DNA from 3 places in the Lysinibacillus sp. NPDC097162 genome. Region 2 is predicted to be linked to each of the others. Evidence: a T-box and tRNA genes for the amino acid it is inferred to sense, from the RefSeq annotation. Region 2 holds a T-box; the other regions hold tRNA genes.
What was found. A T-box is a leader RNA that pairs with one kind of tRNA and senses whether it is charged. The one in region 2 lies ahead of argS (arginine--tRNA ligase), so its partner is inferred to be a tRNA-Arg.
Positions count from the first base shown of each region.

Region 1: it has a tRNA-Arg gene. The T-box ahead of argS (arginine--tRNA ligase) is inferred to sense a tRNA for this amino acid. The anticodon was not compared.
Region 3: it has a tRNA-Arg gene. The T-box ahead of argS (arginine--tRNA ligase) is inferred to sense a tRNA for this amino acid. The anticodon was not compared.

Region 1 covers NZ_JBIWDT010000004.1:124,592-129,452, reverse strand. Annotated here, with positions in the region: gene ACIQXW_RS17380 (spore coat protein) at 1-48, shown strand, start outside; gene ACIQXW_RS17375 (amino acid ABC transporter ATP-binding protein) at 99-821, opposite strand; gene ACIQXW_RS17370 (amino acid ABC transporter permease) at 818-1,522, opposite strand; gene ACIQXW_RS17365 (basic amino acid ABC transporter substrate-binding protein) at 1,614-2,408, opposite strand; tRNA gene ACIQXW_RS17360 (tRNA-Arg) at 2,913-2,987, opposite strand; gene clpP (ATP-dependent Clp endopeptidase proteolytic subunit ClpP) at 3,295-3,882, shown strand; gene ACIQXW_RS17350 (HPr family phosphocarrier protein) at 4,185-4,442, opposite strand; gene whiA (DNA-binding protein WhiA) at 4,552-4,861, opposite strand, start outside.
Region 2 covers NZ_JBIWDT010000001.1:1,487,280-1,492,140, forward strand. Annotated here, with positions in the region: gene argS (arginine--tRNA ligase) at 1-1,424, opposite strand, end outside; T-box leader at 1,471-1,687, opposite strand; gene ACIQXW_RS07450 (ABC-F family ATP-binding cassette domain-containing protein) at 1,925-3,529, shown strand; gene ACIQXW_RS07455 (DinB family protein) at 3,631-4,104, opposite strand; gene ACIQXW_RS07460 (S66 family peptidase) at 4,337-4,861, shown strand, end outside.
Region 3 covers NZ_JBIWDT010000003.1:328,868-333,728, reverse strand. Annotated here, with positions in the region: gene ACIQXW_RS16240 (hybrid sensor histidine kinase/response regulator) at 1-1,352, opposite strand, end outside; gene ACIQXW_RS16235 (hypothetical protein) at 2,027-2,455, shown strand; tRNA gene ACIQXW_RS16230 (tRNA-Arg) at 2,885-2,957, opposite strand; gene ACIQXW_RS16225 (SIR2 family protein) at 3,179-4,861, opposite strand, start outside.

The DNA of each region.
Region 1 (4,861 bases), on a different contig from region 2:
CGTGCAATGCTTGATGCTTATGCAACAACTACAAATCCCCTCCATTAAATGCAAAAAAACCATTCATCGCTTTCGCTTTGAATGGTTTTCCATTTTCATTATAGAACTTTTCCTAAAAAGGCTTTTGTACGCTCATTTTTCGGGTTGCCAAAGATGTCTTCTGGTGTCCCTTCTTCTACAATATAGCCACCATCCATAAACACAACACGATCTCCTACTTCTCGTGCAAAGCCCATTTCATGTGTTACTACAATCATTGTCATACCTTCAGATGCTAGATTTTTCATAACATCTAAAACTTCTTTCACCATTTCTGGATCAAGTGCTGAAGTTGGTTCATCAAATAAAATAGCTTTAGGTTTCATCGCTAATGCTCTTGCAATCGCTACGCGTTGTTGTTGTCCACCTGAAAGCTGCTCAGGATAGTTGTAAGCCTTACTATCTAGACCGACTTTTTGCAGTAACTCATGGCCAAGTTTCTCTGCATCCGCACGATTCATTTTTCGAATTTGCATTGGAGCCATTGTTACATTATCAATTACATTCATGTGAGGGAACAAATTAAATTGTTGGAATACCATACCGACCTCTGCTCGTATAGCATTTATATTCGTTTTTGGTCCATTTACCTTCACATTCTCTATATAAATTGCTCCATCCGTCACTTCTTCTAGCATATTAATGCAACGTAAAAAAGTACTTTTCCCTGATCCTGATGGTCCAATTACACAGACAACTTGCTTTTCATGTATTTCATAATCGATGCCCTTTAGCACTTCTAATTTTCCAAAGTATTTGTGTAAGTTTTCAATTCTAATCATCTTGCTTCTCTCCCTTCCGCTTTACGAGGGACATAGCTATTGCTGAATCGTTTTTCGATAAATGCTACTACTTTTGTTACACCATATGTTAAAACCAAGTATAGTAATGCAGCTACAATATACGGTTCCCAGAAACGGAAGCTCGCACCTGCCACAACTTTACTTGCATATAAAATATCTGGCGCTGCAATAACCGTTACTAAAGAAGAGTCTTTTAATAATGCAATAAATTCATTACCAAGCGGTGGAATCATACGTCTAAAAGCCTGTGGTAAAATAACTTTTTTCATCGCTTGATTGTGTGTTAGGCCAAGCGAACGCGCTGCTTCCATTTGTCCTTTATCAATGCTTTGAATACCCGCACGGAATATTTCTGCATTATAGGCTGCACAGTTTAATACTAGTGCGGTAATACCTGACACCATATATCCTAATGAATGGCCAAAAATCGTTGGGATAACCGCTAGATGAATTAATAAAATTTGCACTAGCATTGGTGTTCCACGGAATAAATCTACATATAGTTTACATGGCCAGTAAATAAACTTATTTTTAGATACTTTCCCTAAACCTAACAGTAAGCCTAAAATAATACCACCAAAATAACCACTGAGCGTTAAGATGATTGTTATACCAATACCACGGATAAACATATCACGGTAGTTCCAAACTATGTCCCAGCGTAAATCAAAGATGTCCATTAGAACCCCTACTTTCCCTATCAATTTCTCTACTAAATACGCTAATAAATCAAATGTGCCGCTAGCATGATTAGGCTAACGGCATCATCCATTACTTAAAGTCCTTACCAGTAATTTCTTTTAATTTACCATTGTCTTTAATTTTTTGTAGACCTTCATTTAATAGGTTTAATAATTCCGTATTGCCTTTTTTCACCATAAAGCCGTAGTATTCTTTTTCAAATGCATCATCTTCAATTACTTTAAGTTTTGCTTTTGGGTTAGCTTTAATATATTCATAAATAACTGCATTATCACCAATTGTTGCATCAACGTTACCGTTTAACATTTCTTGAATAGCAACAGGTTGGCTTTCGAATGCCATAATGTTTGTGCTTGCATCACCTTGTAATTTTTTTGCAGCCATATGACCAGTTGCATTTATTTGTACTGAAATCTTTTTATCTTTTAAATCTGCTAATGAAGTAATATCCGAATCCTCTTTAACTACGATTAATAATTGAGATTCATAATATGGCTCTGTAAAATCAAATGAAGCCTTACGTTCTTCATTAATAGTAATACCCGATGCACCGATGTCTGTTTCACCATTTTTAATTGTTTGGAATACAGGCTCCCAACCAATGTTTTCCCATTCTACTTTAATGCCCATTTCGTCTGCAATCGCTTGCAAAATATCGACATCTAATCCTACAATATTCCCTTTATCGTCAATTGATTCAAATGGTGCAAAAGTAGCCTCTGTACCTACCTTATAAACTTTATCCTTGCCGCCGCCACCAGAACCTGCGTCGCCAGATGATGCATCATCTTTTGCACCACAGCCAACTAGCACAAGCGTAAATGCTGCTACAATCATCAATAACGTCCAAAAACGTTTTTTCATAATTTTTCCCCCTAAACGATTAATATTTTCCGACTAATTCATTTTTATCAATTCGGAAATGTTAGACTATTAGGTCAATTATAGTGTCAATAGAGTTGATATACAATACGATTTCGCATAAAAGTGATTATTTTTTCATAATAATGAATTTTACTATACAGAACGAAGAGAAATTATGTAATAAAAACAATATCTATGTCTTAAAATGTATACTTATGCAATTCTAAGATGATTTTTATGCTAAATTTAGATATTTTTGCCCACAAAAAAAGAATCCCCTCAGATAGGATTCTTCTTTTGGGCTAGCATGCTAGCCTCACGATCAGTATGTTCACTAAAAAACTTTTTGGAGTTCTTGCTTTTGATGGTTTAGAAAGGAATAAATATGGGAATAGTGCCTAAGGGACAGATTTCCACCATATTCCTCTCTTTCTCCACTAAGAAGGCTGCTAAGCTACTTATTAGGAGAATCGAGCTATAAAAGTAAATCAATAAATCAGTAAATGGCGCCCTCGGAGGGAATCGAACCCCCAGTGCAAGAACCGGAATCTTACGTGTTATCCATTACACCACGAGGGCAATTGAACATAAAAAAAAAGTACTCACTCTTAGGCTTTACGGTAAAGCATCATGTAGATAATCCTCATTGTAGAAGCATACCTACAAAATAGTGTACTGTACTTTAACTTACGACCTTTCTATTATACAAACGTATTGCCCATAATTCAACTATAAATATTAATTTTTATTATGGATTTAATTTCTTAATATCAGCGTTAATATTTGACCTTCCCTGACTATAATGTGTATGATAAGGTTACAACTGAAATATAATGGATGATTTCAGTAAAAGTATTCGAATTTAGCTTTTTAAGGAGGATTTAACATGAATTTAATTCCTACAGTTATTGAACAAACAAGTCGTGGTGAACGTGCTTATGACATTTATTCACGACTACTAAAAGACCGTATTATCCTATTAGGAAGTGCAATTGATGACAACGTTGCTAACTCAATTGTTGCGCAGCTTCTATTTTTAGAAGCAGAAGATCCAGATAAAGACATTTCTCTTTACATTAACTCACCAGGTGGTTCTATTACAGCTGGTATGGCAATCTACGATACAATGCAATTCATCAAGCCAAAAGTACAAACAATTTGTATTGGTATGGCTGCATCAATGGGTGCTTTCCTACTTGCTGCTGGTGAACCTGGTAAGCGCTATGCATTACCAAATGCAGAAGTAATGATTCACCAACCACTTGGTGGTGCACAAGGTCAAGCGACTGAAATTGAAATTGCTGCAAAACGCATTTTATTCCTTCGTGAAAAATTAAATGGTATTTTATCTGAGCGTACTGGTCAGCCACTAGAAGTCATCTCAAGAGATACTGACCGTGATAACTTCATGACAGCTGAACGCGCAAAAGAATACGGCTTAATCGACCATATTTTTGTACGTAACGAACGCTAATTAGAAAAAACCGTTAAGTCCATGCGACTTAGCGGTTTTTTTATAGGTGCCAGGCACGCAAACAATTCTCAAACAATTTCCATGCTAGCCAATAGCTTGCCAAGGGAAAATTTACTTAGACTGCTTTGGGAATACACGCAATGTAAGACGCAACAATTCGCGTGCTAACGAGGGTTTTGGCTTACGGTGTGTCCGAGGAAAGCATCCACCCGTAGCGGAATTCAACGGCGGCAGATCAAAAACCTCTAAGTCACGTGGACTTAGAGGTTTTTTTGTTTTTAATATGCTAAGCATGGCTTTGCTTAGTCTTCTTTTTCAATAATAGCAGCTAATGATGTAACCGCTTGCTCTGCATCGCTACCTTCACTGCTTAAAACAACCTTTGTACCTTTAGCAATAGCTAAGCTCATTACACCCATAATGGATTTGGCATTTACTTTTTTCTCGTCTTTTTCAAGAAAAATATCAGCACTAAAACGATTTGCTTCCTGTACAAATAACGCCGCTTGTCTAGCTTGTAGTCCTAATTTTAATTTTACCTGGACTGTTTTCTCAGTCATTCGCAATTCTCTCCTTCACTACCGTTCATCTATTAGTTTTATATTACCGCACTTAGCAGTAGAAGAACAATAAGCGATTGCACTAGCTTTCTGTCTTTTGTATGAAAGCTTAACCGCCTATTTTTTCACCTCTTCTTAATGCATCTGCTATTTCGTCTATTTTACGCAATCGATGGTTAACTCCTGATTTACTAACCGTTCCACTTGATACCATTTCACCAAGTTCTTTTAACGTTACATCTTGATATTCCACACGTAAGCGTGCAATTTCACGAAGCTTTTCAGGCAGCTGATCCAGCCCTACTGAATTTTCGATAAAGCGAATATTTTCTACCTGGCGTAGTGCAGCGCCTATCGTTTTATTCAAGTTTGCTGTTTCGCAGTTTACAATACGATTAACACTATTTCGCATATCGCGT
Region 2 (4,861 bases):
GCCTGCACACCTAATGATTGATAAGTCATTTCCTCAAGTTGAACATCAGCTTTATCTAAAATTGAGAAAATACGAGCATACGTGTATTGAATATATGGACCTGTCTCTCCTTCAAAGTGCAGCATTTGCTCAATTGAAAAATCAATATCATGTAAGCGATAATTTTTTAAATCATTGAAAATAACTGCACCGACACCTACTTCCTTAGCAACCTCTTCTTTATTTTGTAAATTTGGATTTTTCAATTGGATATTTTGTTTTGCCGTCTCTATAGCTTCAGTCAATACGTCATTGAGTAAAACAACCTTGCCTTTACGCGTTGACATTTTTTTGCCGTCTTTTAAGATCATCCCAAAAGCTACATGACTTAAATCTTTTGCCCATTCATAACCCATTTTCTCCACCACATTAAATAACTGTTTAAAATGCAGTGTTTGTTCATGTCCTACAATATAAAATATTTTTTTAGGATGATACTGTTGTATGCGATAAAAGGCAGCTGCTAAATCACGTGTTGCATAAAGTGTCGCGCCGTCTGTTTTAGTAATGATACAAGGCGGCATTTCCTCTAATTCAACAACATAAGCACCTTCTGATAATGTCAGCAACCCTTTTGTTTGTAATTCATTTACTACATTTTGCATTTTATCATTATAGAAAGCTTCACCATCGTAAGCATCAAATTTAATTCCAAGAAGCTGATAAAGTGTTATGAATTCTTCCAATGAAACATCTCTAAACCATTGCCAAAGCTTAAGTGCCTCATCATCCTTATCCTCTAACGATTTAAATGCAGCTCGCGCTTGCTCAATTAGAGTAGAATCTTTTTCCGCTTCTTCATGAAACTTCACATAAATTTTCAATAATTCTTTAATAGGTGCAGCTTTAATTGTCTGTTGATTTCCCCAATGTCTATAAGCAACAATTAGTTTTCCAAACTGTGTTCCCCAGTCCCCCAAATGATTAATGCGAATGGCATTATAGCCATTTTTCTCAGCGATATTGGCGAGTGCATTCCCAATGACCGTTGAGCGCAAATGACCCATTGAAAAAGGCTTCGCAATATTTGGAGAAGAAAAATCGAACACAACGTTGCCTTTATTTATTGGGCTCGCTCCATATAATTTTTGTTCTTTCATTATTTTGCTTAGTATTTGTTGTGTAATGATATGTTGATTTAAAAATAAATTGATATATCCGCCAACTATTTCAATCGACTGAATCAAATCACACGTTAAATTTTTTTGAATTTCAGATGCAATTATTTGAGGAGATTTTCCAAGCTCTTTAGCCAGTTTAAAACATGGTAATGAAAAATCACCAAGGTCTACATGTTTAGGTTTTTCAAGTAATTTTTCAATCTCTTCTACTTTCACTTGATATTTGAGCGCTATAGCAATACTTTTCGCAATTTGTGAATTCATTTGTCCATTTCCCCCTTTTACAAAATAAAAAAAAGCCCTCGTCTCAATAAGAGACGAGAGCATAGATTCCCGTGGTACCACTCTAGTTGCCATCATTATGACCACTTTCTATTGTTAACGAGGTGACTCCCCGATATTCTCTACTGACATTTCGAGAAACTTCTCCAAAGTGCGTTTCATTCATACGGTCTGCATTAGGCTTCCACCATCCCTAATTCGCTTAGCAGCACAAAATGAATTACTTTCTTTTTCACAGAATTTAGCAACTATTGATTTTGGAATATTCTATATTATCCAATCTTGAAAGTCAACTTCAACATTATTTTTTCTTCTAAAATGAATATTTGTATCTTTATTCAGTGATAATCAACGACTTGTACTAGTGATTGCACTATTAGATACATTACTATTATCGGTAAACGTTGATGTCATAATGTTTATAGACTATGGAACATATTTCATGATATACTAAAGCCATTGTGAAAAAAGGAGGAACTTGCATGATTCAAGTAAGTAATGTAGGTCTTCGCTATGGCGATCGTAAACTATTTGAAGACGTAAATATAAAATTCAACCCTGGAAATTGCTACGGTTTAATCGGGGCAAATGGGGCAGGAAAATCAACATTCCTAAAAATTCTTTCTGGTGAAATTGAAGCACAAGAAGGAAATGTATCAATGGGTAAGGACGAACGTTTATCTGTCCTTAAACAAAATCACTTTGAATACGATGAGCATACAGTGCTTGATACTGTTATTATGGGTAACAAACGCCTGTATGATGTGAAAAATGAAAAAGATGCTATTTATGCAAAAGAAGATTTCTCTGATGAAGATGGCATGCGTGCTGCTGAATTAGAAGGTGAATTTGCGGAGCTAAACGGTTGGGAAGCTGAATCAGAAGCAGCAACATTATTAAACGGTTTAGGCATCTCAGATGATCTTCACTATATGTTAATGGGTGATCTTGAAGGTTCTGACAAAGTCAAAGTATTATTAGCACAAGCATTATTCGGTCAACCAGATGTATTATTACTGGATGAGCCTACCAACCACCTTGACTTAAAAGCGATTCAGTGGTTAGAAGAATTCCTAATTAACTTTGAAAATACAGTTATCGTCGTATCCCATGACCGTCACTTCTTAAACAAAGTATGTACACATATCGCGGATCTTGATTTCTCAAAAATCCAATTATATGTGGGTAACTATGATTTCTGGTATGAATCTTCTCAATTAGCACAAAAAATGGCGCAAGACCAAAATTCTAAAAAAGAAGAAAAAATTAAAGAATTACAAGCGTTTATCGCTCGTTTCTCTGCCAATGCGTCAAAGTCAAAACAAGCAACATCACGTAAAAAAATGTTGGATAAAATCGAGCTTGATGACATTAGACCTTCTAGCCGTAAATATCCATTCATCAACTTCCAAATCGGCCGCGAAATCGGTAATGATGTATTAACAGTTGATGGTCTTACAGCAAGTCAAGACGGTCAAACGTTATTTAAAGACATTCGTTTCTCAATGAATAAAGATGATAAAATCGTTTTACTTGGTAGCCCTATGGCTAAAACAGCACTTCTTGATATTTTAATGGAAGATAAAGAAGCTGATGCTGGTACATTTAAATGGGGTGTTACAACATCTCAAAGCTATTTCGAAAACGATCATGATAAATACTTTGAAGGTTCAGAAAAATCATTAGTAGAATGGCTTCGTCAATATTCACCTGACGATGAAACAGAAAGCTTCCTACGTGGTTTCTTAGGTCGTATGCTATTCTCTGGTGAAGAAGTGAAAAAATCCCCTTCTGTATTATCTGGGGGAGAAAAAGTACGTTGTATGCTTTCAAAAATGATGCTAGCAACAGCCAATGTTATTTTACTAGATGAACCAACAAACCACCTTGACCTTGAATCAATCCAAGCACTAAATGAAGGCTTAATTCGCTTCAAAGGTGCCATGATTTTCACTTCTCATGACCATCAGTTCATTCAAACGATTGCAAACCGTGTCATTGAAATCCGTGAAGATGGTTCAATTTTAGACAAACAATTAACATACGATGAGTTTTTAGAGTGGAAAGATAGCCAAGGCTTAAACTAATCCATTCTTAAATAAAACCTCCCCCACTCGCTTGGGGGAGGTTTTTAATTATAAACATAAAAAAAAAAACGGCAAATACATCATGTATTTGCCGCCTGATACTATTTTTGCATTTCTTTCGTTGGTCCAAGTACACCTGGTACTGGTAAGCCAGCTTGACGTAATAATACAGTCATTTGGCCACGATGGTGTGTTTGGTGGTCAATTAGTTTGCGTAATAATATACCTCGAGGGATTGGTCCGTTAAAACCGTTCACTTCCTCCAGTAAGTCTTCATTTGAAAGCTTGGCAGCTTCCTCTTTAATACTATTAGCTGTCTTTTCATATGTCGCTACAATTTCAGCTGCTGTAGCTGGAACAGGATCTTCTTGGCGAATCATCGGCACCTTTAAACCTACTAAATAACTAAAATAGCCTGCCGCACCAACTAAATGCCAGCCTAACCAGCCAAGTGAATTATGACCTTCAACAATGCTTTGATCTAATGTTTCATCAGTCATTGCTTTCAGTACTTGAGCAGTTCCTTCTGTTGCAATTGTCCATTCACTTAGAAAATCGTCTACTTGTCGATACATATTATCGCCCCCCAAAATTTTAACTCCTTATTATCATAGTAAAATCCTAATTGTATCGCAAGTTTCTATTATTAAGTTTACATAAAAATATTATTTATTCTCCCCTTTACTACGATTGTTCTAAATTTCAGTAGATTTTCACCTCTCTTTCCTCAAGTTAAAGACTTTGCCCATATTTTTGTTAAATCATGTATAATGGGCTACAACTTAAACTAATAGAAAGAGGTATTTTATGTTTTCCCCATTAAAAAAAGGCGATACAATTGGCATTTACTCGCCTTCAAAACCAGCTTCAGTTATTGCCCGTGCCCGATATGAGCGAGGAAAGGCACGGTTACAGGCACTTGGCTTTACAATTAAAGAAGGTTCATTAACTGGCATGAATGATATTTATCGTTCTGGCACACCTAAGGAGCGCGCCCAGGAGCTCAATGACCTATTACACGACCCTACAGTGAAAATGATTTTACCTACAATGGGTGGCACAAATGCAAATAGTATGTTGCCTTATATAGACTATAAAGCGATTCAACAATCCCCCAAAATACTAGTTGGTTTATCGGATGTGACAGCAATTCTCCTTGCCGTCTATGCTAAAACCGGCGTACCAGTATTTTACGGACCCTCTGTTGCATCTACATTTGGAGAATTCCCACCATTTGTGAATTACACAGAACAATATTTTATCGATCTCTTTATGCAAACTGTTTCAATTCCTTATGAAATGTCGACTCCTCCTATTTGGACAGATGATCGA
Region 3 (4,861 bases), on a different contig from region 2:
GGTGTACGTAATTCATGAGACGTTTTCAATAAAAACTCATCTTTCATTTGATTATGCATCAATAGCTCTTCCGATAACGCTTGAACTTTCTTAAAAGATGTATTTGCTCGAAAACTAAGCAGAGATGCAAAACTATATAGTGTAAAAATAAACAATAATTGTTCACTATAAACTATAGGTATATCAAAAATATAATACATTACGATTAAAAAAGTATAACAAGTAAGAGATACTAAAAGAATTAGAATATAACGTGAACCTTCTACACCTTTCATAAGCACACGTAATAGCACAAACACATTATAAAGCCCGACAGGAATAAAAATTACTGCAAAGATTATTTTTGAAAGAACTAGATTTTCTATTGGTATAATCATACTGTTTTTTGTAATCGGGTTGTAAATCCCATATATCAAAAAAAGAAAACCTAATAAAATACTAATAATATAAATTGCTTTTTTCCTCATAAACTCCGGATACAAATAATAAAGAAAAAATGCTAAACAAGCATCGACAAGTGGTAAAATCCCTAATTGTAAACGCAATTGTTCATTTATATTTAAATAAGGGAAAATTAGTAAAAATATTTTTTCATTAGTAAACGACATGTACAGTCCGAATAATATAGTGAATAACCCCAAAAACAATTCTTCTTTACGTTTCCGATTTTGACTATACGATATAATATAAATGGCACCGAATACAATATAACCAATACATACAAACGATTCTGCTAAAATTTTCATGCTAAAATCTCTTTGAATCGCTTCCTTTGTTCCAACCTCAATAGGAAAAGTAATACCAGCTTTTGGATAATTATAATTTCCGACATGAATTACAATATCAAGCATTTGATTCTCACTTTTTGCAAACACCGTATATTTATCATCATTTTCGAACTTAAAGTCCTTTAAGGTTTCACTCGGATTCCCCATTCCACCTACAACTTCTCCATTTATGAAAACACGGTTAGATTGGTGAATTGAACGAATGTATAATCCATATTCCCCTTCAATTGGTACATTTATCTTAACATGATATGTTCCTACAGTAAGTCCTTCCTTATTTGGCTCTACAAAACTATTCCAGGTAGACGGAACCTCAATTAGTATTTTTCCGCTCTCATACGCATCAAATGAATCACTTGACGATATTAAGATATTTGGATAGAACGACCATTCTCCGTCTAATTTTAAAATAGTATTTTCTTGTAGTTCTTTTTCTTCAATCGTAACTATCCCATTTTGCGCAATCTGCTGACTACTACTAACAAAATAATCTCCATTGCCAACAAAATATACGATAATAAATAGCATGATAATGGTCACAGTAATGCTAATATTTTTTTTCACTATCACGCATCCCCTACTTGAACACAATTATTTATAACATCAAACTATCAGTTTGTTAAAATTAAATCCATTAGGCCATATGACTTTCACCTGTATTTCTATTATCGGCCCCTTACGCATCTTATCATAGGTCTGTTAAACAAATTCTGAACAAACCATATTGTAAATGCATCGACTAGTTTGGATTACTATCACTGATTTTAAGTTATTATTATCACTTTACTCTTTTTAAATATGCAAGCAGGCTAAGGAAATCCGTAGCCTGCTTGTTGTTTATTCAGATAACTGCTCTGCACTATCTTCATTTATATAATACGGATGATTTTTCGGCTTTTATTACTCACCTGTTTCGTAAAAACAACTACAATAAAACAAGCCAAAATACCTACGAACTAATTGCGTACAATACTCGCATCAAATTCCATGCATTTTAGCGTCACTATTCCTTCGATGATAAATACGTCGAGTATCGACTAAAAATCGTTACTAGCCAAGTTTACAAAGACGAAATGAAGGTTACATACTTTCCTATTTTCTATATCAGAAGATGTGAAGAATATATTTAGTGGAATAATCCACCTGTTTCCTCGGCATAAAAAAAACGATAAGATATGTGGGGCAAACTTTAAATTTGTTACTAGAAAATACTCAGCAGTTACATAGGAAGCGAAGAAATGTATTACATAGGACTCTCAATGGGATTATTGCTTGTTATTTCGCAAGCTATATTATTAATTTTTATGTATAAAGACAAAAAGCTGATTTCTTTCGATGGGTTTAAGTCTCTTTTTGGCTTTCTAATAGGTGTTATAATTTTATCTTTGACCCTACCGAGTCTAAAATCAGTGATTCAAAAAGATTACGACGTTATTAGTGGAGATTGTACAATCGAAATTCATTCAATCGGACGCTCAACATCAGCAACTTTTGAAATGATTGAAACTGAAGAACAATATGACTTTTTCGATATCCCCGAACTAGATGCATATGGTAAATCAATTCCATACTATTGTAAATTGACCGTTACAAAAGATCATAATTTTGAAATCGGTTATGAGATTTATGATGCAAAATCACGAAAGCTTATATTAAAAAATTACTAGAGACGAATGAAACCGTCTCTAGTTTTTTAGTCTATGCAGCAATAAAGACCGTTTTTCATCTATTTAATACGTGTAAACTTTGTGATGAACTTCCGCCAAAACGTTCGGTTTTCCTTCTCCTCCAATCGTCCGTCGCCAATCTGCAACTAGGCTGTAAATTCTCGCACGTCAGCAAAAGTTCTGTGATGTATATAAACGTGTCAGAAATCCGTCTAATCACGTTTCAAGTCGCCTTCACCATAATGTTAGTCATGCTAAGTGGTGGAATATAAGACGTGCCTTTACGTCGGTAAATTGCTGAAACGGTTCAAACTCAGTATCAAATTATGGTATCGGCGGCTGGTTCCGTGGGCACCGAAAGCGTAAATATACACCTATGTATAAATATAAAAAGCCTTACAACCATTGAGGCTGTAAGGCTTTGGTTAGCGTCCCAGGAGGGATTCGAACCCCCGACCGACGGCTTAGAAGGCCGTTGCTCTATCCTGCTGAGCTACTGAGATAACACGGTCATACCATGCGTTTGAGACGTATTCAATTCGTACTAGGGATTCGGTCAAATTACGTTCTTAGACCGAAATTATCTTTGAATCAATAATACCATCAATATATCCTTCTGATAAGCCTACTTCTCTTTCTCAACAAGTTCTTTAATACTGCACTTTTAATACCTAAATTTCACTTCGCTAAATAACCATATATAAAAACTTCAAAAGAACAAATTTAATCGTAATACTTAAAATATATAATTTTCGACTCCTTACTAATATTTCCTTCCATTATAAGTTTTTTAAATTTTTCTTTTATAACATCTCTCGCCACACTTACTTTTGATATTTTTTCATGTATCCTATCAGAGAACTCACTTATCCATTCAAACTTAAACTTTTCAAAATCAAAGTTATTTATATCTATAAATAAATCAAACTTATCATTTAACCCCTTATATTTACTAAACAAAGCTGGATTAATTAATAAGTTATTAATCAACAAGTTAACAGTCATTTCTAAAACTCTATCAATAGGGTCAGGAAATGAATATATAGTCTTAAATTTATTACGTTCTATTATTTTATCAATTTCAATAATTAGTAATTCTTCATATTCTGAGTTCCTTTTAATAACTCCCTCCATTAAAGCATCATGATAAAGTTCCATACAAAATTCTTGCTTTAATTTCTTATTAATAGCTCGTCTTACTTTTACCTTCAAATTACTATTTAATATTTTAAATACAGAAATTATTACTCCTTTTAGAGGCCTATTAGAAAAATCAAGACCAACAGTAAGTATATTTATTAGCTGTAAATTATCAGAAATGTATTTAGGGTTCAAACTTTTGATTATATTTACTATATTATCAATAATTTGATTAAATCTGTTTGAATTAGATATTTTATTATCTTCAATAATTTTTCTTAATAATGAATTCAAGAGTTCGTCCAAGCTCTCAACATCTAAATTTTCTTTGAATTGATTATATACAGAAACAATAAGGTTTCCAAAGTTTACAATATTATCTTCTGTCACTTTTTTAGAATTAATTAACCTAATCATATTTTCAATAATTAACTTAAATTCAGCTTTTCCCACATTAATTTTTGACAATATAATTAATATATTATCTATCTTATTATTTACCTCGGAATTTGCATTAGAATATTTAGAATTTATTAAATTGATAAAATTACTAATAATATAATTACAATCTTCATTTCTGATTGGAATAATTTCAACATCTAGTTTTTTAAAAAGACTTTTAAGTTCTTTGCTTTTGAAGAATGATACCATTAGATAGAAAGAAAAATAATCCAATTCATTTAATTTAATAATCTCTCCTTCTATTCCAAAGAGAGTATTTTTATCTATTGTATCTTCAGAAAACAAAATACTCTTTAAAGTCCCCTCAATATAATATTTGTAAATTTCATGTACTTCTGTGAAGTTTTCAACCATTAAAAAGTTATAATTTATATATTCCCAAAAAAACTCAACTTCATTTTGCAGTTCATGAATTTTCCCCTCTTTAGGTAATCCAACAAATACCGTATTCATCTCTTCTTCTACTTTTTTTGATAAGTTTGCAACTTTATATATTGTAGAATATATATAATTGAAGTTATTAATTTCTCTTAAAAATTCTATATTCTTTCTAGATACTTTAGGTAAGTTTAAATAAATATTTTCCAAATCTATTTTCTTAACTTCATTTCTTATTTCATTTCTCAGAGTTTCATTAATATATATAAAAATATTCGTCGAAATTAGTTTACCGATATTTTCCCTATTAAATTCTGAAATAAAATATAACATATAGTTTTTATTAAAAAATGTAGAGTCAGATATCCTTTTTAACAACTTATATGCCTCATAAAAATTTTGAGTTTTATATAAGGCAAAGGCTTT